Regions from separate parts of the Streptosporangium sp. NPDC020145 genome, predicted to be linked through region 2. Evidence: riboswitches for the same ligand, from Rfam matches in the RefSeq annotation. Region 2 holds a riboswitch; each other region holds the start of a gene.

Region 1 (9,737 bases), on a different contig from region 2:
TGTCTCCCGTGGGTGCATCGGTGCTGCCAAGTGGGCCGCCATCGGTAGACCAGGTGGCCGACCTCGTCGCGAAGGGAAGAGAGCGCGGAAGCGTCACGGTCGATGACGTAGCCGCCGCCCTCGACAAATCCGAGCTGCCGTCGGACGCGCTTGAACGCGTCGTGCGCATGCTCGCCGAACACGGAGTGGAGGTCCTCGAACCACAGGGCGACGAGGACGCCGTCCGGTCCGATGAGGAGGATGTCGGTAAGAGAGCCCCGACCAGCGATCTGGTCCGCATCTACCTGCGGGAGATCGGCCGGGTGCCCCTGCTCACGGCGGAGGAGGAGGTGGAGCTCGCCAAGTCCATCGAGGCGGGACTGTTCGCCGAGGACAAGCTGACCAATCTCGTCTCAAGAATGTCCTTCCCCGAGTTCAGGGAGCTCGTGTGGGAGGGCACACGGGCCAAGCAACGGTTGATCGAGGCCAATCTGCGGCTCGTCGTCTCGATCGCCAAAAGGTACGTCGGGCGCGGGATGTTGTTCCTGGACCTCATCCAGGAGGGCAACCTCGGGCTCATCAGAGCGGTCGAGAAATTCGACTACACCAAGGGATACAAGTTCTCCACGTACGCCACGTGGTGGATTCGCCAGGCGATCACACGGGCCATCGCCGACCAGGCGCGCACCATTCGCATTCCGGTGCACATGGTCGAGACCATCAACAAACTGGTCCGTGTTCAGCGCCAGCTCCACCAGGACCTCGGCCGGGAGCCCGCGCCCGAGGAGATCGCGCTGGAGATGGACCTGCCGATCGAGCGTGTGATCGAGATCCAGCGCATCGCGCAGGAACCGGTCTCACTGCAGTCGCCCATCGGCGAGGAGGACTCCGACCTCGGCGACTTCATCGAGGACGCCGACGCCGTCGTGCCGATGGAGGCCGCGGCCTTCATCATGCTCCAGGACCAGCTCGACGACATTCTCGCGACGCTGTCCGAACGGGAGCAGCGCATCATCCAGCTGCGCTTCGGCCTGGCGGACGGGCACCCCAGGACGCTGGAGGAGGTCGGCAGGGAGTTCGGCGTGACGCGGGAGCGCATCCGGCAGATCGAGTCGAAGACGCTGGCGAAGCTGCGTCACCCGACCCGCGCCCAGATGTTGCGCGACTACCTGGACTGAACGTCCCGTACGGCGGAGGCCCCCGGGGAACCCGTTCCGGGGGCCTCCGCCGTACCTCGTGAGGCGTTGGTCCTTTGCCGGGAAACGAGCGGGTTCGAGGGGTTCCTCCCTGCCGTTCCTGATGAGGATCGCCGGGTGCTTCGGCACGTCGCCGAGGCTGTGACGTGCGGTTACAGGATTATGGATGCTTCGGGAAAGATCTTCGGGGAGCCGTCCATGTCCGTTGTCCTTCGTCCGGCCGCGGCCTGCGGCCTGCTCGCCCTCGTCCTGACCGCGTGCGGCACGGCCGGCACCGGCACCGGCGGCGCCCCGGTCGTCCCGGCCGTTCCCGCCGCCGCGCCGCCGGGCGAACACGCCGGCCAGGAGGTGCTGGAGGCCGCGCGCGTGGTCGGGGAGTACCGGACCTACGCGGAGAAGCGGATCTACGACGCCATCGCCAAGACCGCCAAGTTCGTCAACGCGGTCAAGAAGGGCGACGTGGAGAAGGCGAAGGCCCTCTACGCGCCGAGCAGGGTCGGCTGGGAGAGCGTCGAGCCGGTCGTGGGGGCCTTCCCCGAGATCGACACCAGGGTGGACTCGCGGGAGGCCGACCTCAGCCAGGGCGAGGAGTGGATGGGCTGGCACCGGCTGGAGAAGGCGCTGTGGCGGGCACCGCAGACCCTCAGCAGGGAGGCCGCGTACGGCGACACCCTGCTGGCCGATCTCAGCAGGCTCAGGGCCCTGCTGCCGCAGGCGGAGATCACCGTGGCCTCCATGGCGGCGGGGGCGAAGGAACTGCTCGACGAGGTGGCGATCGGCAAGGTGACCGGTGAGGAGGAGACCTTCTCGCACACCGACCTGTGGGACTTCAAGGCCAACGTGGACGGCGCCTTCGAGGTCTACCGGCTGCTGCGGCCGATGGTGTTCCGGCGTGACCCCAAGCTCTCGGCCACCCTGGACACCGAGTTCGCCGACATGCGGGCCCTGCTCGCCAAGCACGCCAAGGGCGACGGGTTCGCCGCCTACAACGACCTGTCGAAGGAGCAGATCAAGGAGCTCTCCGACGGGCTCAACGCGCTGGCCGAGCCGTTGTCCAATCTGGCCGCGGTGATCGCGGGCTGAGCTGGGCCGGTCTCAGCGGCCTCTCAGCGGCCTTTCGGTGGCCTTTAGGTGGCCTTTCAGGGGCCTTTCAGGGGCCACCGTCCCCTCCGTCTCCCCCCATCCCGTCCCCGCCGGTTCCCCCCGCGCCGCCCTGGCCTCCAGCGCCCCCTGAGCCCCCTGAGCCCCCTGAGCCGCCGTCAGCGCCCCCACCGTCGCCGCCCCGGCCCTCTCGTCCATCCTGGCCGTCCCGGCCGTTCTGGCCGCTGTGTGGCGCCTCGCCGGGCGGGGTGGTCGCGCGTCCGGTGCCGGGCGTCCCCGACATCCCGGGCGTCCCGGGTGCTTCCGGTACCGCCGGTGTCCCTGGTGTTCCCGAAGGGGAGAGGTCGGCGAGGGCGGACGACGGCTGGAGGAACGCCGGGGAGAGCACGCCCGCGGCGCCGGTGACCGCCAAAGACAACATCCCGATCATGATTTTCCGCTTTATATCCATAAATGACCCCTTTTTAGTCTTCTGCCCGATAGATGTGTGTCGTACGCCGAATGGCCGATAGGGCGGGCCGATGGGAAACGGTCCTCGGGGACGCGTGGACGGTCGGGTAGAGACATGCCAGAAGCATGCAGAAGGGGCGAAGGGCTGTTCTCCCGGCGAATACTGGCCCAGACTGGGCGAATGGAGGGGCGGACAGCGGTGGACGATGTCGCACTCGGACGCGAGGCGTGGTCCGTACTCGACGCCAATCGCGCGGGCGCCGTGACCGTGCCCGCGCCCGGCCTCTATCCGCACCAGTGGAACTGGGACTCGACCTTCGTCGCGATCGGCGTCTCCCGCTGCGACACCCGCAGAGCGGGCACGGAACTGCTCAGCCTCCTGGCCGGGCAGTGGCACACCGGGATGGTGCCCCACATCGTCTTCAACCGGGGTCTCGCCGACGCCTACTTCCCCGGCCCCTCCGTCTGGCGGTCCGGGGAGCATCCCGCCGCCCCCAACGGGGTGCCGACCTCCGGGCTGACCCAGCCGCCCCTGCACGCCCTGGCCACCTGGTGGATGTGGCGGCACGCGAGGAACCGCGAGGAGGCGCGCGGCCTGGTCCGCAGGCTGTACCCCATGCTTGTGGCCCAGCACGACTACCTCGCCACGGCCAGGGACCTGGGAGGGGGAGGACTGGCCGCGATCGTCCACCCCTGGGAGTCGGGGATGGACGACAGCCCGGTGTGGGACGCCCCGCTGGACGCCGTGACCCAGGCCTCCGGCGCCCACGGGGAGGAACCGTTCCCCGACCGCTACGTCTGGCTGGCCCAGCGCTACCGCGACTCCGGCTACGACCCGGCCTACCTGCGCGCGGAGCATCCCTTCGCGGTCGAGGACCCGCTGTTCAACGGGATCTGGCTGGCCTCCTGCCAGGCGCTCGCCGAGCTGGCCCCGCTGGCCGGGGCCGATCCCGCGCCGCACCGGGAGGCGGCCGAGCGGATCCGCGCCGGGCTGCTCGAACGGCTCTGGGGCGGTGAGGCCTTCCACGCCCTCGACCTGCGCTCGGGACGGCTCAGCCCGATGTGCACCGTGGGCGCCTTCGGGCCGATGCTCGACCCCGGCCTGCCCGCCGACCGGGTGGCCAAGCTGGTCGGGGTGCTCGAATCGGCCCGGTTCATGGGGGCCGCCGGATATCCCGTGCCCAGCTGTGAGATCCGCGCCACCCAGTTCGACCGGTCGCGCTACTGGCGAGGGCCGTCCTGGGTGAACACCAACTGGCTGCTGCGGCGGGCGGCGGCCGTGCACGGGCTGGACGGCCTGGCGCGGCTGCTCGGCGTCTGCACCCTGCGCCTGGTACGGCAGGCGGGCTTCAGGGAGTGCTTCGACCCCTTCGACGGCAGCGGCAGGGGCAGCAGGGACTTCTCCTGGTCCGCCGCGCTCACCCTCGATCTGCTCGCCGATAACGTGGAGGGATGAAGCTCTTCAATCGGACGCCCGCGGGGGTCCGCGCGGCCGTGGCGCCGACCGACCGGGTGCTCACCTACGCCGAGGGGCCCGAAGGCTACGTGGTCGCGACCGACAAGGCGCTCTATCTGGGTGAGACCAGGCTGCCGTGGTTCCGGATCGACCGGGGGGTGTGGGACGAGGAGGGGCTGACGGTCGTCACCACGGAGGGGCGGACGCTCCGGGCGCCGCTGCCCGAGCCGGGGCGGGTGCCGGAGGCCGTGCGGGAGCGGGTCATGGCCTCGATCGTGGTCAGTCAGTACGCCCCGCTGGACGCCAGAGGGGGAGTGCGGCTGGTGGCGAGGAGGACCGACGACGACCAGATGATCTGGGAGTTCGTCTTCGACGCCGGGATGGACCCGCAGGACCCCGGTCTGCGCGCTCTCGCCGAGCAGGCCCTGGAGGAGACGCGCCGCAGTTTCGGCGTCTGAGGGCGTCCCACGACCGGCTTTTCTCGGTACGGAACGCGAAAGGAGCCCGCGCGGGTCCGGTGGGCGCCGTGACCCGCGCGGGCGGCGGGGTCAGTGGGGGGTGACGGCCTTCTCCTCCCGTGGCCATCCGGTGCCCGTTTCGTCGTGCTCTTCCGGCCCCCTGCCGTCGCGCGGCTGCAGGAACGGCAGTTTGTCCCTGGCCACATCACTCACCTTCGTCCTGGCCACGTCGGTGGCCCTGGAAACCTGGGCGCCGACCAGCCCCGCGGCCTCCTGGACGGCGGGGTTGTCCGAGACCCGGCGCGCCATCCGCTTGAGCTGCTCATAGCGCTCCCGGCCTGCGCGGCTCCCAAGGATGTAGCCGACCGCGAGGCCTACACCGAACATCAGTCGGTAACGCATCTCCACCTCCACAAGCGTCCTGGGCGGGACCCTACCCGCGGATCGTGAGTTGTCTCGGCCCTACCCCGGAGCATCGATGCGACACACACTCCCGGAGTGCGCTAATCTATTCCTGCGCCGCAAGGAGCGGGGGAAAACCCCAGGTCCGAACAGCGCGAAGCACGATCCCGTGTAGCTCAATCGGCAGAGCAGCCGGCTGTTAACCGGCAGGTTATAGGTTCGAGTCCTATCGCGGGAGCCATCAAGAAGGCCCCGGGAGCACAGCTCCCGGGGCCTTCGCCGTTTCGTGTCCTATTTCGCGGACAAATCCCGGTGAATCACGGAAAATAGGGGGCGCATCGCCTCGTGTCCTTCCGCTCGCACTCGGTGACCGGGCCGTGGGCGCCGTACCGCAGTGGGATCACCGCCGGGCCGGAGACATCACGCGGGACATCACGCCGAGGGAACCGTGCCGCCCGGAACGGCATGCCGTACCCGTTAGACGTATACAGGTGGTTTTTCTGTGCCGACTTGGCCGAAACCCCGGCGCCAGACGCCGGCGAGGGAACAGGGAGCACGCGCGCAGGGCTATGCGGGGGCCCACCGGGACGACGGGAGGGCGCCGTGGCAGCCGCCTTCCCAACCGGTGGCCCCGCCGGTGGACGTGACGGCCGCCGAGGAGTTCCTGACGCTGTTCCACGAGGAGAACCCGGACGCGGGCCCTGTGAAGCCCAGGCTGCGCGAGGTGCGCGCCGAGATCGCCGCGACGGGGACCTACACCCACACGCCGAAGGAACTCGTCTTCGGCGCCCGGGTGGCCTGGCGCAACAGCGACAGGTGTATCGGGCGGTTGTACTGGAAGTCGCTGCGGGTACGCGACCGGCGCCGGGTGAACACGGTCGAGGGGGTCGCCGTCGAGTGCGTCGACCATCTCCGTGAGGCCGTCTCCGACGGCCGGATCCGGCCGATGATCACGATCTTCGCCCAGGACCGGCCGGGGGCGCCGGGGCCGAGGATCTGGAACGAGCAGCTCATCCGTTACGCGGGGTACGCGATGGACGACGGTTCGGTCGTCGGTGATCCGCGCAACGCCGGGTTCACCACGATGGCCCGTAAACTCGGCTGGCCGGGCGGCCGGGGCACGCCCTTCGACGTGCTTCCCCTGGCGGTCTCGATGGGCGACGGGCCGCCTGTGCTGTCCACGATCCCCGGGGACGCGGTGCTCGAGGTGCCGCTGTCCCACCCGGCCTATCCGTGGTTCGAGCGGCTGGGGCTGCGCTGGCACGCCGTACCGGCGATCTCGAACATGTGCCTGGAGATCGGCGGGGTCTGCTACCGGGCCGCGCCGTTCAACGGCTGGTACATGGGGACCGAGATCGGGGCGCGCAACCTCGCGGACCCCGACCGCTACAACCTGGTGCCCCTGGTCGCCGCGCGGCTCGGCCTGGACACCCGTAACGAGCGTTCGCTGTGGCGCGACCACGCGCTGGTCGAGCTGAACGTGGCGGTCCTGTACTCCTTCGACAGGGCGGGGGTCACCATGACCGACCACCACGCCGAGTCCAGGCGCTTCCTGACGCACGTGGCGCGGGAGGAGAGCGCGGGCAGGACCTGCCCGGCCGACTGGAGCTGGATCGTCCCGCCCATCTCGGGGGCCGCGACCCCGGTCTTCCACCGGTACTACGACCAGGAGCGGCTCTCGCCGAACTTCGTCACCCACCCCGACTCCAGGGAGCGGTCGGCGGGCCGGTGGAGCCCGGGGCGGTGACGTCCTTCTCAGCGGTTCCCGGAGACCAGGGAGAGCCAGTGCGGAGGTGAGGCGAAGGGGGCCGTCCTGGCGGTGACGGCCTCCATCAGCGCGGCGGCCGAGGCGCGGGCGCCCTCCACGATCTCCCTGGGGTAGGCGTAGCGGACCTGGTGCTCCTCGAACTCGTCCTCGTCGTCCAGGAGCACCCGGCCGTCCTTGCGCATGCGGATCACGTCGAGGTCGAGGTCGACCATGGTCACCTCGTCGCCGTCCCAGCGCGGCACGGTCGAGACGTCACAGTAGATCTCGGCCTTGTACGGCGCCGCGTTGAAGGTGGCCGTCCACCAGGCGTCACGGGGGAAGAGGATCACGAACGGCTCGTCCCAGACGACGGGCGGCTCCTGCCCCCGCCTGCCGCTGCTGCCGGGCGGGCAGCCGACCCACACGCCGTGTTCGTCCTCGCCGAGGAGCAGGGCCGGGTGGTTCCAGTGCAGCGAGCCGTCGTACTTGCGGTAGACCACGCGGACGATCTCATGAGACATCCCCCGACTTTAAGGGTTGACAGAGATCTATGTATTTCCTACCGTCTAACTAGGTTAAGAGTGTCAGTGCAAAGCCCCGGCTCGCTGACCGGCAACCCTCGCACCGCGGCGGGGTGCCCCCGGGGAGGACCGGGTGGCACGGTCGGCGTGCCGCAAGCGCGGACCCGCACGGGTCACCGAGGCATGCCCTGGGAGTGTCACATGTCCGAGATCACACTCAACTACGCCAGCCCAGTGGACCTGGACACCCACGGCCGCTACCGGCCCGGTGGCAGGCCCGGCCCCCGCTACCCCTTCCAGGGACGGATCACCGACGACGGCACCGGGGAGTTCCCCGCCGAGGCCGGGCGCTACCACCTCTACGTCGCGGCGGTCTGCCCCTACGCGCAGCGTACGGCGATCGTGCGTTCCCTCAAAGGGCTGCAGGACGTCGTCTCGCTGTCCTACGTGGACGACGAGCGGGACGGCAGGGGGTGGGCGTTCCGCGAGCGGCGCGGCGCCGACCCGGTCAACGGCTTCGCGACCCTCAGGCAGGCCTACGAGGCGACCGAACCCGGATTCGACGGACACGTCTCCGTGCCGGTGCTGTGGGACCGGCACGGGGGGCGCATCGTCAGCAACAACTTCCCGGACATCACCATCGACCTGGGCACACGCTTCGGCGGCGACCCCGAGGCCGACCTCTACCCCGAGGAACTGCGGCCCGAGATCGACGCGCTCAACGCGCGCGTCTACGAGTACGCCAACACCGCCGCGGGCCGGGTCTCCGCCGCCACGACCGAACCGGAGTACCACCGGGCGAGGAAGGCCGTGATCGGCTTCCTCGACGAACTCGACGCCAGGCTCGCCGGCCGCAGGTTCCTGTTCGGCTCCGCGATCACCGAGTCCGACGTACGGCTCTGGCCCACCCTGGTCAGGTTCGACGTGAGCGACAACCCGTCGGCCAGGATCAGCGAGCGCCCGCTGACCGCCTTCCCCAACCTGTGGGACTACGCCAGGGACCTCTACCAGCACCCCGCCTTCCGCGAGAACACCGACCTCACCGTGCTCGCCTCCCCCACGGGGGAGACCGACCCGTGGCGGGTACCGGTCGAGCCCGCCACCCCCGACTGGGACCTGCCCCATCGAAGAGCAGCGCTGTGACGGACCGTACGAGAGGGGAGTGGTCGGCGTGAGCGCCTCCATCGCGATCGTCGGCGCCGGGCCGACCGGCACCTGCCTGGTCGAGCGGATCTGCGCCAACGCCGCCGAACTGCTCAGCTGGCCGTCGCTCGACGTCCACGTGATCGACCCCTACCCGCCGGGCGGCGGCAGGGTCTGGCGCGAGCGGCAACCCGACCTGCTCTGGATGAACTCCGCCGCCGCCGACGTGACGCTCTTCACCGACGAGTCCGTCCGGTGCGTCGGCCCGATCCGCCCCGGCCCCTCGCTGGCCGAGTGGCTCGGCTGCGACCCCGGACGCTTCGTCCCCCGGCCCGTGCAGAACGCCTACCTCACCCACGCCTTCCGGCGAGCCGTGGACACCGCCCCCCGCGGTGTCCGGGTGCACGTGCACCGGACCCGGGCACTCGACCTGACCGACGTCCCGGGAGGCCAGGCCGTACGGCTTGAGGACGGGACGACCCTTGAGGTGGGCGCCGTGATCCTCGCGCAGGGACACGGCGACGTCACCCCGGCGGCGGAGGAACGCGGGCTGACGGCCCTGGCAAGGGAGAGCGGCCTGCGCTACCTGCCGACCGGCTACACCGCGGACCTCGACCTCGGCCTGGACCGGCTGCCCGCCGGTGAACCGGTGATCGTGCGCGGCCTGGGACTGGCCTTCGTCGACCTGATGGTGCTGCTCACCTCGGGAAGGGGCGGCCGGTTCGTCAGGGAACACGACGGGGAACTCGTCTACCTGCCCAGCGGGCGGGAACCGCTGCTGCACGTGGGGTCACGGCGCGGTGTGCCGTACCACGCCAAGACCGCCTACCGCTTCCAGGGGCTCCGGCCGCCCGCGCCGCGCTTCCTGACGGCGGGGGCGCTGGGGGAGGGGCCGTGGAACTTCCGGCGGGACGTGTGGCCCCTGGCCGCCAAGGAACTCGCCTTCGCCTACTACCACGAACTCCTCAACAGCCATCCGAAACGGGTCAGGACCGGTTGGCCGGAGTTCGCCGAACGGTTCGCCGCAGAGGAATGGCGCAGCCCCGGGATGCGGCTGCTGATCCGCAAGGCCGTACCCCGGCACGCCGACCGGCTCGACCTGGACCGGCTCGACCGGCCGCTGGAGCGGATCCGCTTCGGCGACCAGGCGGGACTGCGGCGGTGGATGGACGGCTACATGGCCGCCGACCTGCAACGACGCTCCGACTCCGCGTACAGTGCCGACCACGCCCTGATCCTCGGATTACTGTCCGTCAACGGTGTCCTCGCCGAACGGGGAATCTC
Region 2 (9,737 bases):
AGGGGGTCAACCGCTACCGGGTTGCCGACTACGAGGTCCGCGAGATCGTCGCCTCCCTGCGCGGCACCACCCGCTACGCCCCGGGCCGCGCGGCCCTGGCCCAGCGGCTGGCCCACGCGGTCCTCGTCCGGATGGAACAGCGCGGCGAGTCCCCCGACGACCGGGTGCAGGACGCCGTCGCCAGGTCCAAGCCGGTCAAGCAGCTGGTGGACACGGTGTGGCCGAAGGTGACCCCGCAGCAGGTCCTCCACCGGCTGTTCAGCGACCCCGCCTTCCTCGCCGACTCGGCCAGGGACGACCTGACCGCCGAGGAACAGGCCGTGCTGCTGTGGGCCAAGCCGTCGAAGACCTTCCGCTCCGCGAAGTGGTCGGCCGCCGACGGGGCGTTGATGGACGAGCTCGGCGACATGATCGAGCGGACCGCCCCGCTGGGTCACCTGGTCGTCGACGAGGCCCAGGACCTGTCGGCCATGCAGTTGCGGGCGCTGGGACGGCGGTGCCGTACGGGGTCGGCAACGGTCCTGGGTGACCTCGCGCAGGGCACGACCCCCTGGTCGGCCCGCTCGTGGAAGGAGGTCCTGGCCCACCTGGGGTTCGAGGAGGGCGTGGTCACCGAACTGACCCTCGGCTTCCGCGTTCCCCGTGAGGTCCTCGACTACGCGGCCAGGCTGCTGCCCTCCGTCGCCCCCGACCTCGCCCCGCCCCGCTCGCTGCGACCCGGCGTCGGCTCCCTCACCGTACGGCCCGCCGCGGACCTGGCCGCGTCCCTGAGGGAGGTGGTGGGCGAGACGCTCTCCCGCGAGGGCTCGATCGGCGTGATCGCCCCCGACGCCGCGGTGGCCGAGGTCTCCGCCATCCTGGAGGCCGTGGAGCACCGGGTGCTGAGCCAGGACGCGACCGAGGAGCACCGGCTCCTGGTGATCCCCGCGAGCCTGGCCAAGGGCCTGGAGTACGACCACGTCATCGTGGTCGAACCCGCCGACATCGTGGCCGCGGAACCACGCGGCCTCGCCCGTCTCTACGTGGTTCTGACCAGGGCGGTGACCTCGCTGACCGTCCTGCACACCGGCGACCTGCCCGCCCAGCTCCGCTGACCGGTTCCCCCGGCGTGCCGTGAAAGTCCGTCCGGCCGAAAAGGCCACCCCTCCCGAAGGCCCTGGCGGCCGGAAACGTCCGGTCTCCGAACGCGGCGGCCGTGAAACGCACGCCCGGCCCGGGTAAAACACCTGGCCGACCGGAAAGGCCCGCCTTACGGGCCGGTGAGAAATCGGGTGGAAAACAAAAAGGGGCGACCCCGACACCTCGGGGTCGCCTCTTTTGGGAAAGCTCCGGACTAGAAGTCCATGTCGCCGCCGCCGGGAACGGCGGGAGCGGCACCGGCCTTCTCGGGCTTCTCGGCGATGACGGCCTCGGTCGTCAGGAACAGCGCCGCGATCGAGGCGGCGTTCTGCAGCGCCGAACGGGTCACCTTCGCCGGGTCGATGATGCCCGACTCGAACAGGTTGACGTACTCGCCCGTGGCGGCGTTCAGGCCCTCGCCGGGGGTCAGGTTGCGCACCTTCTCCACCACGACGCCGCCCTCAAGGCCGGCGTTGACCGCGATCTGCTTCAGCGGCTCCTCAAGAGCCTTGCGCACGATCGCCGCACCGGTGGCCTCGTCCCCGGCCAGCTCGAGCTTGTCGAACGCCTTGGCGCCGGCCTGCAGCAGCGCCACGCCACCGCCGGGCACGATGCCCTCCTCGACGGCCGCCTTGGCGTTACGCACGGCGTCCTCGATGCGGTGCTTGCGCTCCTTGAGCTCGACCTCGGTCGCCGCACCGGCCTTGATGACCGCCACGCCACCGGCCAGCTTGGCCAGGCGCTCCTGCAGCTTCTCGCGGTCGTAGTCGGAGTCGGTGTTGTCGATCTCGGCACGGATCTGGTTGACCCGGCCCGCGATCTGCTCGGCGTCACCGGCACCGTCGACGATCGTCGTCTCGTCCTTGGTGACGATGACCTGACGAGCGCGGCCGAGCTGGTCGAGCGTGGTGGACTCCAGCTTCAGACCGAGGTCCTCGCTGATGACCTGGGCACCGGTCAGGATGCCGATGTCGCCCAGCATGGCCTTGCGGCGGTCGCCGAAGCCCGGAGCCTTGACGGCGACCGAGCGGAACAGGCCGCGGATCTTGTTGACGACCAGGGTCGCCAGCGCCTCGCCCTCGATGTCCTCGGCGATGATCAGCAGCGGCTTGCCGGCCTGCACGACCTTGTCGAGGACCGGGAGCAGGTCCTTGTTCGCGGAGATCTTGGAGTTGACGACGAGGACGTAGGGGTCGTCGAGGACGGCCTCCATGCGCTCCGGGTCGGTCACGAAGTAGGGCGAGATGTAACCCTTGTCGAAGCGCATGCCCTCGGTGAGCTCAAGCTCAAGGCCGAAGGTGTTGCTCTCCTCGACGGTGATGACGCCTTCCTTGCCGACCTTGTCCATCGCCTCGGCGATCATCTCGCCGATCTGCGGGTCACCCGCGGAGATGGAGGCCGTGGAGGCGATCTGCGCCTTCGTCTCCACGTCCTTGGCCAGCTTGGAGAGCTCCTCGGAGACACGCTCGACGGCGGCCTCGATGCCCTTCTTCAGGGACATGGGGTTGGCGCCCGCGGCTACGTTGCGCAGGCCCTCGCGGACCAGCGCCTGAGCAAGCACGGTGGCCGTGGTGGTGCCGTCACCCGCGACATCGTCGGTCTTCTTGGCGACTTCCTTTACGAGCTCGGCCCCGATCTTCTCCCACGGGTCCTCAAGCTCGATCTCCTTGGCGATGGAGACACCGTCGTTGGTGATCGTGGGGGCGCCCCACTTCTTCTCCAGCACGACGTTGCGGCCCTTGGGGCCGAGGGTCACCTTGACAGCGTCCGCGAGCTGGTTCATGCCACGCTCGAGACCGCGCCTGGCGTCCTCGTCAAACGAGATCATCTTGGCTGCCATACGGCTAGACCTCCCAAACACAGGGTGGCTTGCACCAGACCGAGGCGACGCCCGCGACGGCATACGGGCCCGCGACTCCGTTCGGCGGGCCCCATCGTCTCGATCCAGGTTTGGCACTCTCCAATGAGGAGTGCTAACCACTGTTTAGCACTCTCCCCCGACGAGTGCAAGCCAAGGACCTTTGACCTGAGTGTCAGCTTAGGCGAAGGCCCGGCCCGCCGATGGGAGCGACGAGCCGGGCCGACATGCCGAGGGCGATCCGCGCGAACTGCGCTGCCGCGGGATGCGCCAGCGGGTTCCCGACGAGCTGACGGAGGACGAGATCAGACCGTCCGGACCGATTCCGCCTGAGGTCCCTTCTGTCCCTGCGTGATCTCGAACTCGACCCTCTGGCCCTGTTCGAGCGCACGGTAGCCATCCATCATGATCGCGGAGTAATGGACGAAAACATCCTTACCACCGTCTACCGCGATGAAGCCGTAGCCCTTGTCCGCGTTGAACCATTTGACGGTGCCTTGCGCCACTTCCGACTCCTCTTACTGGGCTTGAGGACGTCGCCCATTCCTCTCGCGAGGTCCTCAATCTCCGAGGCGGAGACATCGCCTACGTCGATCGCCCTCGACCATACCTGTGAGAGCCCGTGGGGCAACAGAGTCAACCAGCAAACTACCGCTTTACGGACGCATTCAACACGCCAACATAGTTTTGCTATCACTACTAGTTAGTTAAATATTACATTATGTCTTCGCGCAAAAATGTGAGCTTGCATCACAAAAGACGACACCCGCACGCGGCCAGGCCGGTGCGGGTGTCGTGAGGGTGTTCTAGGGGCGCCGTTCCATGACAGTGGACGACATCGGGCCCCAGGAGGCCGCCCAGGGCCCGCCCAGGGCCCCGCGCGGCCTCCGCCGGGATCAGCCTCCGGCGACCGCCGGAATGATGGAGACCTGAACGCCGGACGGCGTCACCGTGTCGAGGTTGTCGGCGAAACGGACATCCTCATCACCGACATAGACGTTCACAAAACGGCGAATCTTGCCCGATTCATCGAGAATACGGGCACCGATCCCGGGGAAGTCGGCGTCGAGCTTCTGCAGAACCTCACGCAGGGTCCCGCCCTCGCCGTTCACCTCGGCCGCGCCGCCGGTGTACGTACGGAGAATCGTCGGAATCCGTACAGAAACACTCATAATTCAGTACCTTTCAGAGCTCTAGGCGACGACAGCGCGGAACGCGTCGAGTGAGGGCCGGATGACAGCGGTGGGACGTGCCTGGTCAGCGACCGCGTCAAGGGTCTTCAGGCCGTCACCTGTGTTGAGGACCACGGTCTCCGCGTCAGGGTCGAGCCGACCCGACTCGACCAGCTTGCGCAGCACCCCGACGGTGACACCGCCCGCCGTCTCGGCGAAGATGCCCTCCGTCCTGGCGAGCAGGCGGATGGCGTCCACGATCTCGGGGTCGGTGACGTCCTCGACCCCGCCGCCGGTGCGCCTGGCGATGTCGAGCACGTAGGGCCCGTCAGCCGGGTTGCCGATGGCCAGCGACTTGGCGATCGTGTCGGGCTTGACGGGGCGGATCACGTCGTGGCCCGCCTTGTAGGCCGCGGAGACCGGGGAGCACCCCTCGGCCTGGGCGCCGAAGATCTTGTACGGCGTGTCCTCGACGAGACCGAGGGCGATCAGCTCCTTGAACGCCTTGTCGATCTTCGTGAGCTGGGAGCCGGAGGCGACCGGGATGACGATCTGGTCGGGGATCCGCCAGCCGAGCTGCTCGGCGATCTCGTAGGCCAGGGTCTTGGAGCCCTCGGCGTAGTAGGGCCTGAGGTTGACGTTGACGAAGCCCCACTTGTCGCCGAGCTCGTCACCGATGAGCTCGGAACAGAAGCGGTTGACGTCGTCGTAGGTGCCGTCGATGCCGATCAGCTTGCCGCCGTACACGGAGGCCATGACGATCTTGCCCTGTTCGAGGTCGGCGGGGATGAACACGCAGGCGTCGAGCCCGGTCCTGGCGGCGGCGGAGGTCACCGCGCCCGCCAGGTTGCCGGTCGAGGAGCAGGACAGGGTGTGGAAGCCGAAGTTCCTGGCCGCCTCGACGGCGATGGCGACCACGCGGTCCTTGAAGGAGTGCGTGGGGTTGCCCGAGTCGTCCTTCACGTGCAGCGAGCGCAGGCCCAGCTCACGCGCCAGGTTGTCGGCCTTGACGAGCCTGGTCCAGCCGGGCTCGGTGTTGGGCTTGGAGGCGACGTCCGCCGGGACGGGCAGGAGGGAGCGGTAGCGCCAGATGTTGGCCGGCCCCTGCGAGATCTGTTCCCGGGTGACGTTCCCGAAGTCGTAGGCGATCTCAAGGGGCCCGAAACACTCGATACAGGCGAAGCTGGGACCGAGGTCGTAGCGGGCACCACACTCACGACAGGAGAGAGCGACGGCGGGACCGAAGTCAAGAGCGGTGGTGGTTGCGGTGTTCGCGAGCGCCATGAAGCGAGGCCTTTCCCTCATCTTCGTCTGCGACCACCCTGGTCACAGACCGGAATTGGCACCTGTCCCGGTCGACCCCTCGCCAGATCGCGAGTCTTGAACCGGGAGGGTTGCCGGGGCTTCGCAGGGCCGGTCCCTCCACCCCTCTGGATGAGCAATGTTCAGTTGTGGACCTGACATGCAGGTCTCAAGCACTCTACCTCGCCTTGTGCCCCTCCTGACCAGTTGTCTCACCAAACGAGATGAAGTGTGTCATTAACCGGACAAACCTCAGAAGCCGTAGGCGTCGCCGAGCGCTCCCTGGACGTACTTGCGGGCCTGGTGGATGCGCGACTTGGCGGTGCCGAGGGGGATGCCGAGCTGCTCGGCGACCTCGTTGTAGTCGAGCTGGCAGATGTCGCGCAGCACCAGCGCCTGGGCCAGGTCGGGCTTGTCCGCCTCAAGGGCCTCCATCGCGTCGAGCAGGTCGAGGCGGGAGCCCGCGATCACACTCACCCTGGCGACGTCGGGCTTGTTGTGCAGCGGCAACTCCTCCGAGCTCTGCTCGGCGGAACGCCGTTTGAGCGAGCGGTAGGTGGTGCGCGCGCAGTTGGCGGTCACGATGTGCAGCCACGTGCTGAACCGCGCCCGCCCCTCGAACCTGGCGATGTTGCGGGCCACGGCGAGCAGGGTGTCCTGACAGGCCTCCTCGGCGTCCTGCCGGTAGGGGAGGATCCGCCCGCAGTGCCGTAGCACCTCGGGCTCGATCCGCTTCAGCAGTTCGCCCAGTGCCCGGTGGTCGCCTCCGGCGGCCGCACGGGCAAGTTCCTCGGTCGTCTCGTCCAGCGCCATCACGGGTTCCCATCAACGGTCACGGTCGCTCGACATCCTATGGTCGCCGGTTATCGTTTGGTTAACCTTCGGGACAAGCCACGTCCTCCCGGGCGAGGAGGTCAGATGAGTGGGATTTTGGTGGCCTCGAACCGCGGCCCGGTCTCCTTCACCATGTCGGAGGGCGGCGCGCTGAGCATGCGCAGGGGCGGCGGCGGCCTGGTCTCCGGCCTGTCCGAGGTGTCCAAGGAGCTCGACGTCCTGTGGGTCTGCGCCGCCCTGTCCGACGGCGACCGCGGTGCCGTACGGCTCGCTCCCGGGGGGCGGCTCGACCAGGCGGGATACGAGACCGGGGCGCTGCGGATGCTCGACATCCCCCCGGCGACCTTCCAGCGGGCCTACAACGCGGTCGCCAACTCGACCCTGTGGTTCGTCCACCACCTGCTCTACGACACCCCGAACAGGCCGCACTTCGACGCCAGGTTCGGCAGGGAGTGGGAGTCCTACCAGGCCTACAACGAGGCGTTCGCGATGGCGCTGGCCGAGGAGGCCTCGCACGGCGCCAAGGTCATGGTGCAGGACTACCACCTGGCCCTGGTCCCGGCGATGCTCAGGAGCGAACGGCCCGACCTGCGCGTCTCCCACTTCTCCCACACGCCCTGGGCCCCTCCCGAGTACTTCGGCCTGCTGCCCGACGAGGTCGCCGCCGAGTTGCTTGAGGGCATCCTGGGCGCCGACCAGGCGGGTTTCCTGACCGACCGCTGGGCCGGGGCCTTCATGGACTGCTGCGAGAGCGTCCTGGACGCGCGGGTCGAGCGCGCGGGCCGTACGGTGACCCACGCGGGCCGGACCACCCGGATCGGCGTGCACGGCCTGGGTGTGGACGGCCGGGCGCTGTGGGAACGCGCCCGCGAGCCCGACGTCGAGTCCCACATGGCCGCCCTGCGCGAGCTGGTCGGCGACCGCAGGCTGATCGTGCGCATCGACAGGACCGAGCTGTCGAAGAACATCGTCAGGGGCCTGATCGCCTACCGGGAGTTCCTCGCGGCGCACCCCGAGTGGCACGGCAGGGTCGTGCACCTGGCCTTCGCCTACCCCTCCCGCCACGACCTGCCCGAATACCGTGAGTACACCGCGGCGGTGCAGCGTTGCGCCTCGGAGATCGAGGACGAGTACGCCACCGAGGACTGGGATCCGCTGATCCTCAACGTCCAGGACGACTATCCCCGGTCGCTGGCCGCCTACCGGCTGGCCGACGTGATGCTGGTCAACCCGATCCGCGACGGGATGAACCTGGTGGCCAAGGAGGGGCCGGTGCTGTCCCCGAACAGCGCTCTGGTCCTGTCGCGCGAGGCGGGGGCCGCGGCCGAGCTAGGCGCGGACGCGCTGCTGGTGAACCCCTACGACGTCTCGGCCACGGCGCGGGCCATCCACGAGGGCCTCGTCATGCCCGAGCACGAGCGCGCCGTCCGGGGGGACAGGCTGGCCCGTCTGGCGACCGCCCTTCCCCCGCAGCGCTGGTTCGCTGACCAGCTCGCCGCACTCGGCTGAGATTTTGCCCTGATATGAGATAGTTCAGGGGACTTCGCGCTTCATTGACGTTCGGGGGAACCCGTGACCGCCAGGCTCACCCGTGACCGTCCGACCTGGCTCGTCTACCTGCAGCTCGGTGTCTTCGCCACCTACCTGTACGGCCTCAGCGCCGCCCTGCCCATGCTCCGCGCCGAACTGGGCCTCTCGCAGACGGTCGCCGGGCTGCACGGCACCATGATGGCCGTCGGCGGCGTCCTGACCGGCCTCGCGCTGCCCCGGCTGACCCGCCGCCTCGGCACGCGCGTCACCGTCTGGACGGGCCTGACCGGGATGAACGTGGGGGTGCTGCTGGTCGTCCTCGGCCACACACCGCAGGTCACGCTCCTCGCGTACTGCCTGGCGGGCGGGATGGGCTCGATCAGTCTCTACACGAGCATGTCCGTCCTCGGCCGGCACCACGGTCCCGCGGGGCCGTCGGCGATCAGTGAGGCCAACGCGGTCGGCGGGACCATCGGCCTGTTCGCCCCGTTCGTCGTCAGTCTCGCGGCGCAGAGCGCGCTCGGCTGGCGGACGGCGCTGCTGCTCACCCCGCTGCTGACCGTGCTGCTCGCGCTCGCCATGGGCCGCGTGTGGGTTCCCACGCCCGCCCGGGAGGAGCAGGCGGCGCCCTCCGGGAGCGCGGGTTCCCCGGGGCTCGGCATGCGCTTCCACCTGGCGGGGGCGGTGCTGTTCTGCTGCGTCGGGCTTGAGTTCTCGTTCAACCTCTGGGCGGCCAAGCTGGTCAGCGACAACACGGGCCTGTCCGCGGCGGTCGCGGCGAGCGCGCTGACCGCCTTCACCGCCGGGCTGGCGCTCGGGCGCTTCGGCGGGGCCAGGCTGGCGTTGCGGATCCCGCCCTCCTCACTGCTCATCGGCGCACTGGGGCTCACCTTCGTCGGCTGGCTGCTGTTCTGGACGAGTACGGCCCCGCCGGCGGCCTACGCGGGGCTGCTCGTCTCAGGAGTGGGGGTCTCGCTGCACTTCCCGCTCGCGCTCTCACGGGTGCTGACGGCCACGGCCGGACGTCCCGAGCGGGCGACGGGCGTCGCCTCCCTCTATTCGAGTTCGGCGACAGGTGTCGGGCCCTTCCTGCTGGGAGCGCTCGCCGACGTGTCCGGCACCCAGCAGGCCTTCCTCATGGTGCCCGTGATGATCGTGCTGGCCGTCGGCGGCATTCTGGTCAGCTCCAGGTAGCCGCCGCGAGCACCGACGCCAGGCGCGGGTTGTCCCACACGTCCACGACGAGGATCTTCGAGGTGGGCAGGAACCACTCACGCTGGTGGAAGGTCCCGGTCCGCTTGCTGCCGTTGTAGCTGTAGCACTCGCCGCGCCAGCCCTTGAAGGCGGCCTTGTGCCCGCGTCCCACCTGCCGCAGCCCCGAGGCGTACGCGTTGCCGAACGTCTGGCCGCTCTTGGCGTCGAACGGGCAGCGCTGCACATCGGTGGCGGGGTAGTACGGCTGGTCCCCCCGGTAGGCGGAGAACAGCTCACGCCCGTACTTGATCTGCTTGGGGCCGAAGACCCAGAACGCCTCACAGTTCGGGGTGAAATACGCCGAGTGCGGCTTCGCGCACCTTCCCGTGACCACCTTGACGCCGTCGGCGCCGCCGTATACCCGCCAGCCCGAGGGAAGCTTGAGGGTCATGCCGCGGAAGGTGAGGGTTCCCGAGGCCTGCGCGGTCGAGGCCGAGGCCGCCTGGGGAACGGTGAACAGGGTGGCGCCGGCGAGCACGGCGGCGGCGAAGGCGAGTTTTCTCATGCCGGGGACGTTAACCGTCCCCACTTGTCGGTCACTTAACGTTCAATGGCATCGGCGATCGACGCCAGCAGGTCCATCACCCCCTCCGGGCCGTCCACGACGATGTCGGCCTGGGCGGCGACCTCCGCGCTCGCCTCGGCCGAACCGCTGAACACCGTCACGC
Region 3 (9,737 bases), on a different contig from region 2:
ACTATGTGGGCGCCACACTGATCGCCGCCGGGGTCAGTGTCCTGCTCATCTGGGTCACCTTCGTCGGAAACTCCTTCGAGTGGCTGTCCTGGCAGACCGCGGCCATGGCCGGGGGCGGTGCGCTGCTCCTGGTGCTGGCCACCTGGGTCGAGTCGCGGGTCGCCGAACCGGTCGTCCCGCTGCGGATCATCCGCCGCCGTACCCCGGCCCTGGCCATCCTGGCCAGCCTCGCGGTCGGCATGGCCATGTTCGGCGGCTCGGTCTTCCTCGGCCAGTACTTCCAGATCGGCCGTGGCTACAGCCCCACCGAGGCGGGTCTGCTCACGATCCCCATGATGCTCGGCGTGCTGGTCTCCTCGACCGTCTCCGGGCGCATGATCTCCAGGAGCGGCCGGGTGAAGCCGTACATCGTGACCGGCGCGATCGTGCTCACGGGCGGGTTCCTCGTGCTGTCCACGATGGACCACCAGACCTCGCTGCTGCTCATCGCCGGGGCCATGGTGCTGGTCGGCGCCGGGGTCGGCATGTCGATGCAGAACCTCGTGCTGGCCATCCAGAACACCGTCCCGCTGAGCGAACTCGGCGCGGCCAGCGGTGCGGTCACCTTCTTCCGTTCCCTCGGCGGCACCATCGGTGTCTCGGTCCTCGGCGCCGTCCTGGCCAACCAGGTCGCGACCGGCATCGCCGAGGGCCTGGCCAAGGCCGGGATCGGGGCCTCGGGTGCCGGGGGTGGGCGCAGCACCCTCAACATCCAGGCCCTGCCCGAGCCGATCAAGGAGGTCGTGCGGGCCGCGTACGGCGACGCCACCGGGCACATCTTCCTCATCTCGGCCGCCGTGGCCATGGTCGGCGTGGTCGCCGCGCTGTTCCTCAAGCCCATCAGGCTGCGGGACAGTGTGGACCTGCCCACGGACGTGAAGACGGGGGAGAAGGCCGCCACGGTCGGCTGAACGCGTGGGAGCCCGGCGGACGAACGAGTTCGCCGGGCTTTCGCGTGAAAACGGTTTCGGACACGGTCCGAATTAACGCGTGGAATACACGACGCCGACGGGCGATGAACATTTCTTCTCGGCACTCGGAATCATTGCGTGTCGTTTTATCGTGGTCACATACTGATGTTCGTTCTGGCGGAAAATCGCCCCTTGCGAGCGCGTCGTACGTGAACTGTCTCCACCCGCCGTCGTTCGATGTGGGAGGCAAGGTCGATGGCCAGACGATTACGTTGGGACCTCGGACCGGGCGAGGACGAGGAGCCGGTGGACGACGGGTCCGTCAACGGGGTGTACGTGATCGCCTGCGTCCTGCTGTGCGTCGGATGGGCTTTCACGACCATCCTGGGGGTGCGGGTGGGCGCGTCGAACCTCGACATGTATCTTCACGGCGGTCGGACCACCGCGACGGCGATGTCCACCAGAACCGTGAAGGCAGGGGAGAGCTACCAACTCACCAAGGTCAACTTCTTTGTGAAGGACGTCCGGCGTTTCGCCGAGATCCGGGGGAGTTACGCCGAGGGTGAGAAGGTCTCGATCGTCTATGACGCAGACGATCCGAGTGTGGTCAACAGGGAGTTCAGGCTCGTTTTCGACCTGCTGCTGCTCGGCGCGTTTTTCGTCATGACCCTCTACGCGGTTTTCGCGGGCCTTCGCCGGCTGTGGAAGAAGCGACGTCGGCCCGGGCTCGCGAAAAGCTGACCCGTCACCGGGTGGCGGTCGCCGAGTTCCTGCGGCCGAAGATCAACAGGAACGGGATCGTGCACAGCAGCGGCCCGGCGATCGCCAGGGGCCGCTCCAGCCACCAGATCAGCGTCGGCGGGATCTGACTGCCGGGCGGTGAGCCGGTCAGCCCCCAGAACACCCCGTTCAGGATCGCCATGCCGGTGGTGTGGAACAGGAACAGCTGCAGCGCGAACCGGTTGATCGTGGTGTTGACCCACCCCCAGCGAGGCCGTTCGAGCAGCCGTTCCATCGCGGGCCGCAGCACCTCGACCAGGCCGATCTGGAAGATCAGCAGGGCCACGATGACGAAGGTCGGCGGAGCCATGTTCGACAGCTTGTCGCCGGGAACCCCGACCATCGACCCCGGGTAGATGCCCGAGTAGACCAGGCCGACCAGGGCGAACAGCCCGGTCCACAGGGTCGCGACGTCCAGTCTGCGGGGCATCGCGACCATCCGGTCGTAGAAGAAGCCCGCCTGGTGGGCCAGACCCCACACGATCACCATGTTGAGCCAGCCGATGGCCTCAAGGCCGTACCGCAGCCGCAGCACGTCGACCACCAGCGCCGCGCCGCCGAGCCAGATGAGCACCAGTACGTCGAAGCGCCGGTGCAGCCACAGCATCACGGGCAGCAGGGCGACCAGCATCAGGTAGACGCCGATGAACCACAGCGGGCTCAGCACCAGGAGCACGGCCCGGCCGATCCACGGCACGTCGAAGATCAACCAGATGACCCCGCCGAAGGCGAGCCACGCGAAGGACAGCGCCAGCGCCGGGATCGCCAGGGCCCGGATGCGCCGCCACACGAAGGCGCCGATGCCGACCCCGCGTTCACAGGCGCGGTTCCACGACATCAGGTGGACGTATCCGCCCACGTAGAAGAAGAGCGGCAGCACCTGGAAGAGCCAGGTGAGGATCCACAACCCCGAGGTGAAACCGAGCGGGCTGGTCGGGGAGGGGCCGGCCGGCCCCCACTGCAGGATCGTGAACGCCCAGTGCCAGACCACGACGACGATCAGGCTGACCGCGCGGAGCCAGTCGATGTACTTGTCCCGCTTCGGGCCTCCGATGCGGGAAGCGGCGTCCACGCGCTCGCTCATGTCCCCCCTTCCGCGCTCCGGGTCACTTGTCGATGTCACCGACCACGAAGAACATCGACCCCAGGATGGCCACCATGTCGGAAACCAGATGTCCAGGCAACATCTCTCTCAGCACCTGGACGTTGTTGTAGGAGGCGGACCGGAGCTTCAGCCGCCAGGGGGTCTTCTCGCCACGAGAGACCAGATAGTAGCCGTTGATGCCGAGTGGATTCTCCGTCCAGGCGTAGACATGGCCCTCGGGGACCTTCAGCACCTTGGGCAGACGCTGGTTGATCGGCCCCCTCGGCAGGGACCGCAGCCGCTCCACACAGACGTCGGCCAGGTCGAGGGAGACGCGGACCTGTTCGAGCAGCACCTCGAAGCGGGCGTTGCAGTCTCCCGCGGAACGGGTCACGACCTTGACCGGCAGTTCGCCGTAGGCGAGGTAGGGGTCGTCCCTGCGCAGGTCGAGGCCGACGCCGGAGGCACGGGCGATGGGGCCGCTGACGCCGTACTGCATGATCGTCTCGCGGTCGAGCACCCCGACGCCGACCGTGCGGGCCAGGAAGATCTCGTTCCCGCTGATCAGGGCCTCGATGTCGGGCAGGCGGCGCCGTACGTCGGCGACGGCCAGGGTCACCCGGTCGAGCCAGCCGTACGGCAGGTCCTCCTTGAGGCCGCCGACCCGGTTGAACATGTAGTGCATCCGGCCGCCGGAGATCTCCTCCATCACGGCCTGGAGGGTCTCGCGCTCGCGGAAGGCGTAGAAGACGGGGGTGATCGCGCCCAGTTCGAGGGGGTAGGAGCCGAGGAACATCAGGTGGCTGAGCACCCGGTTCAGCTCGGCCATCAGGGTGCGCGCCCACACGGCCCTGACGGGGACCTCCATGCCGAGCATCCGCTCGACCGCGAGCACGACGCCCAGCTCGTTGGCGAACGCCGACAGCCAGTCGTGCCGGTTGGCCAGCACGATGATCTGCCGGTAGTCCCTGACCTCGAACAGCTTCTCCGCGCCCCGGTGCATGTAGCCGACGATCGGCTCGGCGGCGCTGATCCGTTCGCCGTCCAGCGTCAGGCGCAGGCGTAGCACGCCGTGGGTCGAGGGGTGCTGCGGGCCGATGTTCAGGACCATGTCCTCGGTGGCCAGCTCCTTGCCGGCCGCCGCCGCTCCCGCGACGGCGTCGGCTCCGGCCCCGATCCCCACGTTCACTTCCCGGGGCTCAGTCATAGGCCCCATGCTGTCACGTCAGCGGCGCGTGACGAGATCCCGCAGGGCCTCGACGAGACGGTCGACGTGCTCGGTGGTGCTGCCGACGCCGATGGAGGCGCGCACCGCGGAGGCGGTGACGTCGTCGCAGCCGCCGTCCTTGGCGCCGAGCAGGTGCCTGACGAAGGGGTGGGCGCAGAACTTGCCGTCCCGCACGCCGATGCCGTACTCGCCGGACAGCGTCTCGGCCACCTCACGGGCGGTGAAGCCGTCCACGACGAAGGAGACGATGCCGACGCGGGCGTGGTCGGGGCCCCACAGGGACAGCTCGTGCACACCCTCGATCCCGGCCAGACCGGTGCGCAGGCGGGCCAGCAGACGCTCCTCCTCGCGCACCAGCACGTCCCAGCCGGTCGCGCTCAGCGCGTCGCAGGCGGCGGCCAGCGCGATGGCGCCCAGCACGTTCGGCGTGCCCGCCTCGTGACGGGCCTCGGGGTCGTCGTGCCAGTCGGTCGTCTCGTCCTCGACGGCCCTGACGGCCCCGCCGCCCCGGAGGTACGGCTCGGCGACCGAGAGCCAGTCGGAGCGGCCGATCAGCGCGCCGGTGCCGAACGGGGCGTAGAGCTTGTGACCGGAGAAGACCACGTAGTCCAGGTCGAGCGCGGTCAGGTTGAGGCGGCGGTGCGGGACGAGCTGGGCGGCGTCGACCAGGACGCGGGCGCCGTGGCGGTGGGCGATGTGGGCCAGCGCGGCGATCGGCCACAGCTCGCCGGTCACGTTGGAGGCGGCGGTGACGACCAGCAGCTTGGGGCCGTCGATCGCGGCCAGCGCGTCGTCGGCGGCGCGGACGGCCTCACCGGGGAAGGCCGGGGCGGGCAGCCGTACGACGTCGGCCCAGGGCAGGAGCGAGGCGTGGTGCTCGGTCTCGAAGACCACCACGGTGGTCCCGGCGGGCAGGCTGCGGGCCAGCAGGTTGGTGGCGTCGGTGGTGTTCCTCGTGAAGATCACCGCGTCGTCGGGGCGGGCCCCGACGAAGGCCCGCACGGTGTGCCTGGCCTGCTCGTAGCGGGCGGTGGTCAGCTGGGAGGCGTATCCGGCGCCGCGGTGGACGCTGGAGTAGGCCGGGAGCGCGGCGGCGACGGCGGCGCTCACCGGCTCAAGACAGGGGGCGCTGGCGGCGTAGTCGAGGTTGGCGTACGGCACCAGCCTGCCGCCCTTGACGGGCACCTCAAGGTCGGCGCCGAGGACCGCGGGGATCGGCCGGTCGTCGGGGACACGGGTCGCCGGGACGGTCACGGTCTCGGCGGCGGCGGAGGTGAAGATCGTCAGTGTGGACACGCCAAAGCTCCTTGGAGGTCATCGGACCCCAAGCCATGGCCTTGGTGCTGGAGCCCGCGCTTGCCCGGCACACCTCGTGCCGGACCAGGTCCTCACCCGGGGCACCCCGCCGCGGACGCGAGGGTTGCCGGCCAGCTAGCCGGGGCTTGTCGCTGGCACTCATGACCTACGAACCGGACTATACCCACACAGAGGCGGTGCTTGGCAAGTCTGCGGGAAGGGGTCCGGAGGGCTGGAGTTTCGGCGGTGATCCTGAGGAACTTCCGGTTCTGTCCGATCGTCTGGAGCTGTGACCGTGAACGCCCGTCAGGTCACGCGCCGCGCGCGGGCGGCGCTCTCCCCACCGAAACTGGAGGACCCGATGGACTGGGTGGCCGACCCGGCGAGCTGGATAGGTCTGCTCACGCTGATCGCTCTGGAGATCGTGCTGGGCATCGACAACATCATCTTCATCTCGATCCTGGCGGGGAAACTCCCGCCGGAACAGCGTGACAACGCCCGCAGACTGGGCCTGCTCGCCGCCCTGGTCAGCCGCCTGGCGTTGCTGCTCGCCCTGTCCTGGGTGGTACGGCTCACCGCCCCGCTCTTTGAGATCTTCGGGCACGAGATATCAGGACGCGACCTGATCCTGATCCTCGGCGGGCTGTTCCTGCTGGTCAAGAGCGTTCACGAGATCCACGGCCACACCGAGAACGGCGAGGACCACTCCGGCGGCCGGAAGGCGGCGGCCTCCTTCGGCATGGTGATCCTGCAGATCATGGTGCTGGACATCGTCTTCTCCCTCGACTCGGTGATCACCGCGGTCGGCATGGTCGACGAGCTGGCCATCATGGTCATCGCGGTCATCGTCGCGGTCGTGGTGATGCTCTTCGCCTCGGGGCCGATCAGCCGTTTCGTGGACAAGCACCCGACGATCAAGATGCTGGCGCTGTCGTTCCTGGTGCTGATCGGCGTCGTGCTGCTCGCGGAGGGTTTCGGACAGCACATCTCCAAGGGCTACATCTACTTCGCGATGGCGTTCTCGCTGGTGGTCGAGCTGCTCAACATCCGGGCCCGCCGTCGTTCCCGGGCCGTCGAGAAGACTCCGGAGCCCTAGCATGGGTTTGTGCGTTTTGACCCATGGAGTCCGGAATTCGTCGCCTACCCCTATGACGCCTACGCCGAGCTGAGACAGCGGCCGGTCACCTTCTTCGAGCCGACCGGCCAGTGGCTGGTCGCCCGGCACGCCGACGTCAACGCGTTGCTGCGCGACCGGAGACTCGGCCGGTCCTACCTGCACGTGGCCACGCACGCCGAGTTCGGCAGACCGGAGGAGCCGCCCTTCCTCGACCCGTTCTGGCGGGTGGTCAGGGCCGGGATGCTCGACGTCGAGCCGCCCGTCCACACCCGCCTGCGCCGCCTGGTCTCCCGGGCGTTCACCCCGCGGATGGTCGAGGCGCTGCGGCCCAAGGTCGCCTCGATCGCCACGGGGCTGGTCGAGGACTTCGTGGCACGTGGCGGCGGCGACCTCATCGCGGAGGTCGCCGAACCGCTCCCGGTGACCGTGATCGCTGAGATGCTCGGCGTCCCCGAGGCGGACCGGCACCTGCTGCGGCCCTGGTCGGCCGACATCTGCGGGATGTACGAGCTCAACCCGTCGCCCGAGACGCAGCGCACCGCCGTACGGGCGGCGGAGGAGTTCTCCGGCTACCTGTCGGAGCTGGCCCGCGCCCGCCGGGCGAACCCCGGCGACGACCTGATCAGCGCCCTGGCCCTGGTCGCCGACGGCGGTGACACCCTGACCGAGGAGGAGCTGGTCGGCACCTGCGTGCTGCTGCTCAACGCGGGTCACGAGGCGACCGTCAACGTCACCGGAATCGGCTGGTGGTCGCTGTTCCGCAACCCGGCCGAGCTGGAACGGCTGCGCGCCGACCACGGCCTGCTGCCCACGGCGATCGAGGAGCTGATGCGCTGGGACACCCCGCTGCAGATGTTCGAGCGCTGGGTCCTTGAGGACATCTCGGTCGGCGGGGTGGACATCCCACGTGGCGCGGAGGTGGCGCTGCTGTTCGGATCGGCCAACCGGGACCCCGAGGTGTTCGCCGACCCCGACCGCCTCGACCTCGGCCGTACGGAGAACCCGCACATCTCCTTCGGCGCGGGCATCCACTTCTGTCTGGGCGCCCCGCTGGCCAGGATCGAGCTGGCCGAGTCGTTCGGCGCCCTGCTGCGCCTGGCTCCCCGGATGGAACTCGCCACCGAGCCCACCTGGAACCCCGGCTACGTCATCCGGGGCCTGACGGCTCTGGAGGCACGGGTCTGAGGTCTCACGCGGCCCCCGGGCGCCCGCCTGACAGCAGGCGCTCGGCGGGCCGCTCGACGAGGCGGTGCAGCGCCCAGGCCAGCAGTACGGCCAGCGGCAGCGCCGTCAGCGTCACCAGGAGCGCGTGCGCCGGGGTGCGCCCGAGCACCCGGTTGACCAGGCTGATCGTCGGCTGGTGCACCAGGTAGAAGGCAAAGGAGATCTCCCCGAGCCAGACCAGGACGGGCAGGCGCAGCGGCGAACGCTTCTCGCGCACGTCGGCCGTCGCGGCGGCGGCGATCAGCACGGCGAACGGTCCCGCCATCCACGCCACCCAGCCCGCGCGCTGCCAGACCAGCGGGACGGTCGCGTAGGCGACCAGGACCAGGACGACGGCCACGGGCAGGCCGGGTCCCCGCCAGCGGCCTTCCTTGACCATCAGCGCCACGGTCATGCCGAGTGCGAACTCCAGTGCCCTGGTCACCGGGAAGATCCAGACGAACCAGTAACCGATGCTTTCCGGCATCGAGAAGCTGACAAACGGGACCACCCATGTTCCGGCCCACAACCCCGCCGAGGTCAGCAGGAGCCGGTTTCCTGGAATACGTCGAAGAAGCGGCAGCAGAAGCGGGAAAACCGCATAAAACGCCATTTCGCAGGAGAGTGACCAGGAAGGGGTGTTGCCGCCGAAGTAATAGGTTTCGTCCGGTACCCAGGCCTGAAGGAGGAAAAATCCGCTCATGGCCGGTCCCGGCGCCACGACGCGTCCCGCCACGGTCAACAGGGCCAGGACGGCGATCCAGGTGACCATGTGACTCGGGACGATCCTGGCGGCCCGTCGCCGCCAGAACGCCCACGCCCGGTCTCCCGGCCTGGACGACCAGGTCAGCACCATGCCGGACAGCACGAAGAAGAACGGCACCCCGGAGGAGCCCGCGGAGAAGACCGCCCCGAGAAAGCGCTGTGTTCCGGGGTCATCCGTTATGCCGCCGGTGAACAGATGAAAACCGAAAACAGCAAATGCCGCGAACCACCTCAAACCCGTCAGGGAGGGGAGGCGGGGGGCTTTTTCCCTGGCCGCGGGAGGAGCCATGGTCTCTTTCACGCGAACCTCGTCACGGTCGCTGTCGGCCGACGCCGTGGACCGGCATGGCGGGATCACACCAAGTAGAACGATCCAGACAATAGCGAACAGCCGCGACCTCCACGATCCCCGTTTTCCGGGAACAGGGGTGACCGCTTGTTTCCGAAGCTCATGGAGTTGTGTTTCAGGCCCGATCATTTGTTTCGGGCCTGCGACGACCGGCCTCCGGCCGCCGAGGAAACACCGCCAGGGCCGGGAGCCGCCCGCCGTACGGCCCCGGCCGCCGGGAAACCGCGTGTCAGGTCAGGCCGTCGAGGACCTTGGCCTCCTTGGCCGGGTCGAGGCCGACCGAGGGGCGGTCGGCCCTGAGCGCCGGGTCGCCCTCCACCTTGAGCCACTCCCAGGTGTCGGCGACCGTCTCCCGCAGCGGACGGCAGACGAGCCCCGCCTCGTGGGCGGCCGAGACGTCCCCGTCGTGCAGGCCGTCGTCCTCGCCGCCCTCGGGCAGCCAGACCGGCAGCTCGGTCCACGCGGCGATGCCCGCCTCCTCGATCACCTCGGCGGGGGTCCAGACCAGCTCGGCGTCGGAGCCGGTCACCCTGATGATCTCGTCGAGCAGCTCGCCCATGGTGGCGTGCCCGGGGTGGCTGACCGTGTTGAAGGCGCCGCCGACACCCCGTTGCGCCGCCCCGAGCATCCAGATCGCGATGTCCCTGGCGTCGATGTACTGCAGCGGACGGCCCGGCCTGCCCGGCGCCAGCACCCGGCCGCCCCGCTCGACGCGGCGCAGCCACCAGGGCAGCCGCCCGATGTTCTCGTAGGGGCCGATCACCAGCCCGGCGCGGGCGAGCAGGGCGCGCTCGCCGAAGACCCGCAGAACGGCCATCTCGCCGCCGCGCTTGGCCTCCGCGTAGTCGTCGGCAGCCTCGGAGTCGGGGTCGCTCTCGACCACCTGGGCGCTCTCATCGGCCCCCGGTGGGATCGGCCAACTGTGGACCGACCTGCTGGACACGTATCCGTAGTGGCCGACCCGC

Evidence for each region. Region 2 has a riboswitch for S-adenosylmethionine ahead of thrC (threonine synthase). Riboswitches for the same ligand answer to the same signal wherever they lie in the genome.
Region 1: linked by a shared signal. The riboswitch ahead of ABZ463_RS09425 (glutathione S-transferase C-terminal domain-containing protein) and the one ahead of thrC (threonine synthase) in region 2 are both predicted to bind S-adenosylmethionine.
Region 3: linked by a shared signal. The riboswitch ahead of ABZ463_RS29325 (aminotransferase class V-fold PLP-dependent enzyme) and the one ahead of thrC (threonine synthase) in region 2 are both predicted to bind S-adenosylmethionine.

The regions. Positions count from the first base shown of each region.
Region 1 is NZ_JBEXZT010000004.1:265,744-275,480, forward strand. It holds gene rpoD (RNA polymerase sigma factor RpoD) at 54-1,157, shown strand; gene efeO (iron uptake system protein EfeO) at 1,374-2,258, shown strand; gene ABZ463_RS09395 (hypothetical protein) at 2,926-4,182, shown strand; gene ABZ463_RS09400 (hypothetical protein) at 4,179-4,640, shown strand; gene ABZ463_RS09405 (YtxH domain-containing protein) at 4,731-5,042, opposite strand; tRNA gene ABZ463_RS09410 (tRNA-Asn) at 5,208-5,283, shown strand; gene ABZ463_RS09415 (nitric oxide synthase oxygenase) at 5,680-6,789, shown strand; gene ABZ463_RS09420 (DUF402 domain-containing protein) at 6,798-7,310, opposite strand; SAM riboswitch class IV at 7,363-7,475, shown strand; gene ABZ463_RS09425 (glutathione S-transferase C-terminal domain-containing protein) at 7,512-8,453, shown strand; gene ABZ463_RS09430 (FAD/NAD(P)-binding protein) at 8,482-9,737, shown strand, end outside.
Region 2 is NZ_JBEXZT010000014.1:21,625-31,361, reverse strand. It holds gene ABZ463_RS24240 (AAA family ATPase) at 1-1,094, shown strand, start outside; gene groL (chaperonin GroEL) at 1,334-2,959, opposite strand; gene ABZ463_RS24230 (cold-shock protein) at 3,283-3,483, opposite strand; gene ABZ463_RS24225 (MoaD/ThiS family protein) at 3,874-4,149, opposite strand; gene thrC (threonine synthase) at 4,171-5,433, opposite strand; SAM riboswitch class I at 5,448-5,590, opposite strand; gene ABZ463_RS24215 (RNA polymerase sigma factor) at 5,704-6,264, opposite strand; gene ABZ463_RS24210 (trehalose-6-phosphate synthase) at 6,370-7,794, shown strand; gene ABZ463_RS24205 (MFS transporter) at 7,858-9,009, shown strand; gene ABZ463_RS24200 (hypothetical protein) at 8,996-9,574, opposite strand; gene otsB (trehalose-phosphatase) at 9,610-9,737, opposite strand, start outside.
Region 3 is NZ_JBEXZT010000020.1:82,228-91,964, forward strand. It holds gene ABZ463_RS29305 (MDR family MFS transporter) at 1-950, shown strand, start outside; gene ABZ463_RS29310 (DUF3592 domain-containing protein) at 1,281-1,691, shown strand; gene ABZ463_RS29315 (acyltransferase) at 1,696-2,814, opposite strand; gene ABZ463_RS29320 (NADH-quinone oxidoreductase subunit D) at 2,837-4,021, opposite strand; gene ABZ463_RS29325 (aminotransferase class V-fold PLP-dependent enzyme) at 4,040-5,296, opposite strand; SAM riboswitch class IV at 5,390-5,505, opposite strand; gene ABZ463_RS29330 (TerC family protein) at 5,700-6,434, shown strand; gene ABZ463_RS29335 (cytochrome P450) at 6,444-7,640, shown strand; gene ABZ463_RS29340 (acyltransferase) at 7,645-8,724, opposite strand; gene ABZ463_RS29345 (NAD-dependent epimerase/dehydratase family protein) at 9,002-9,737, opposite strand, start outside.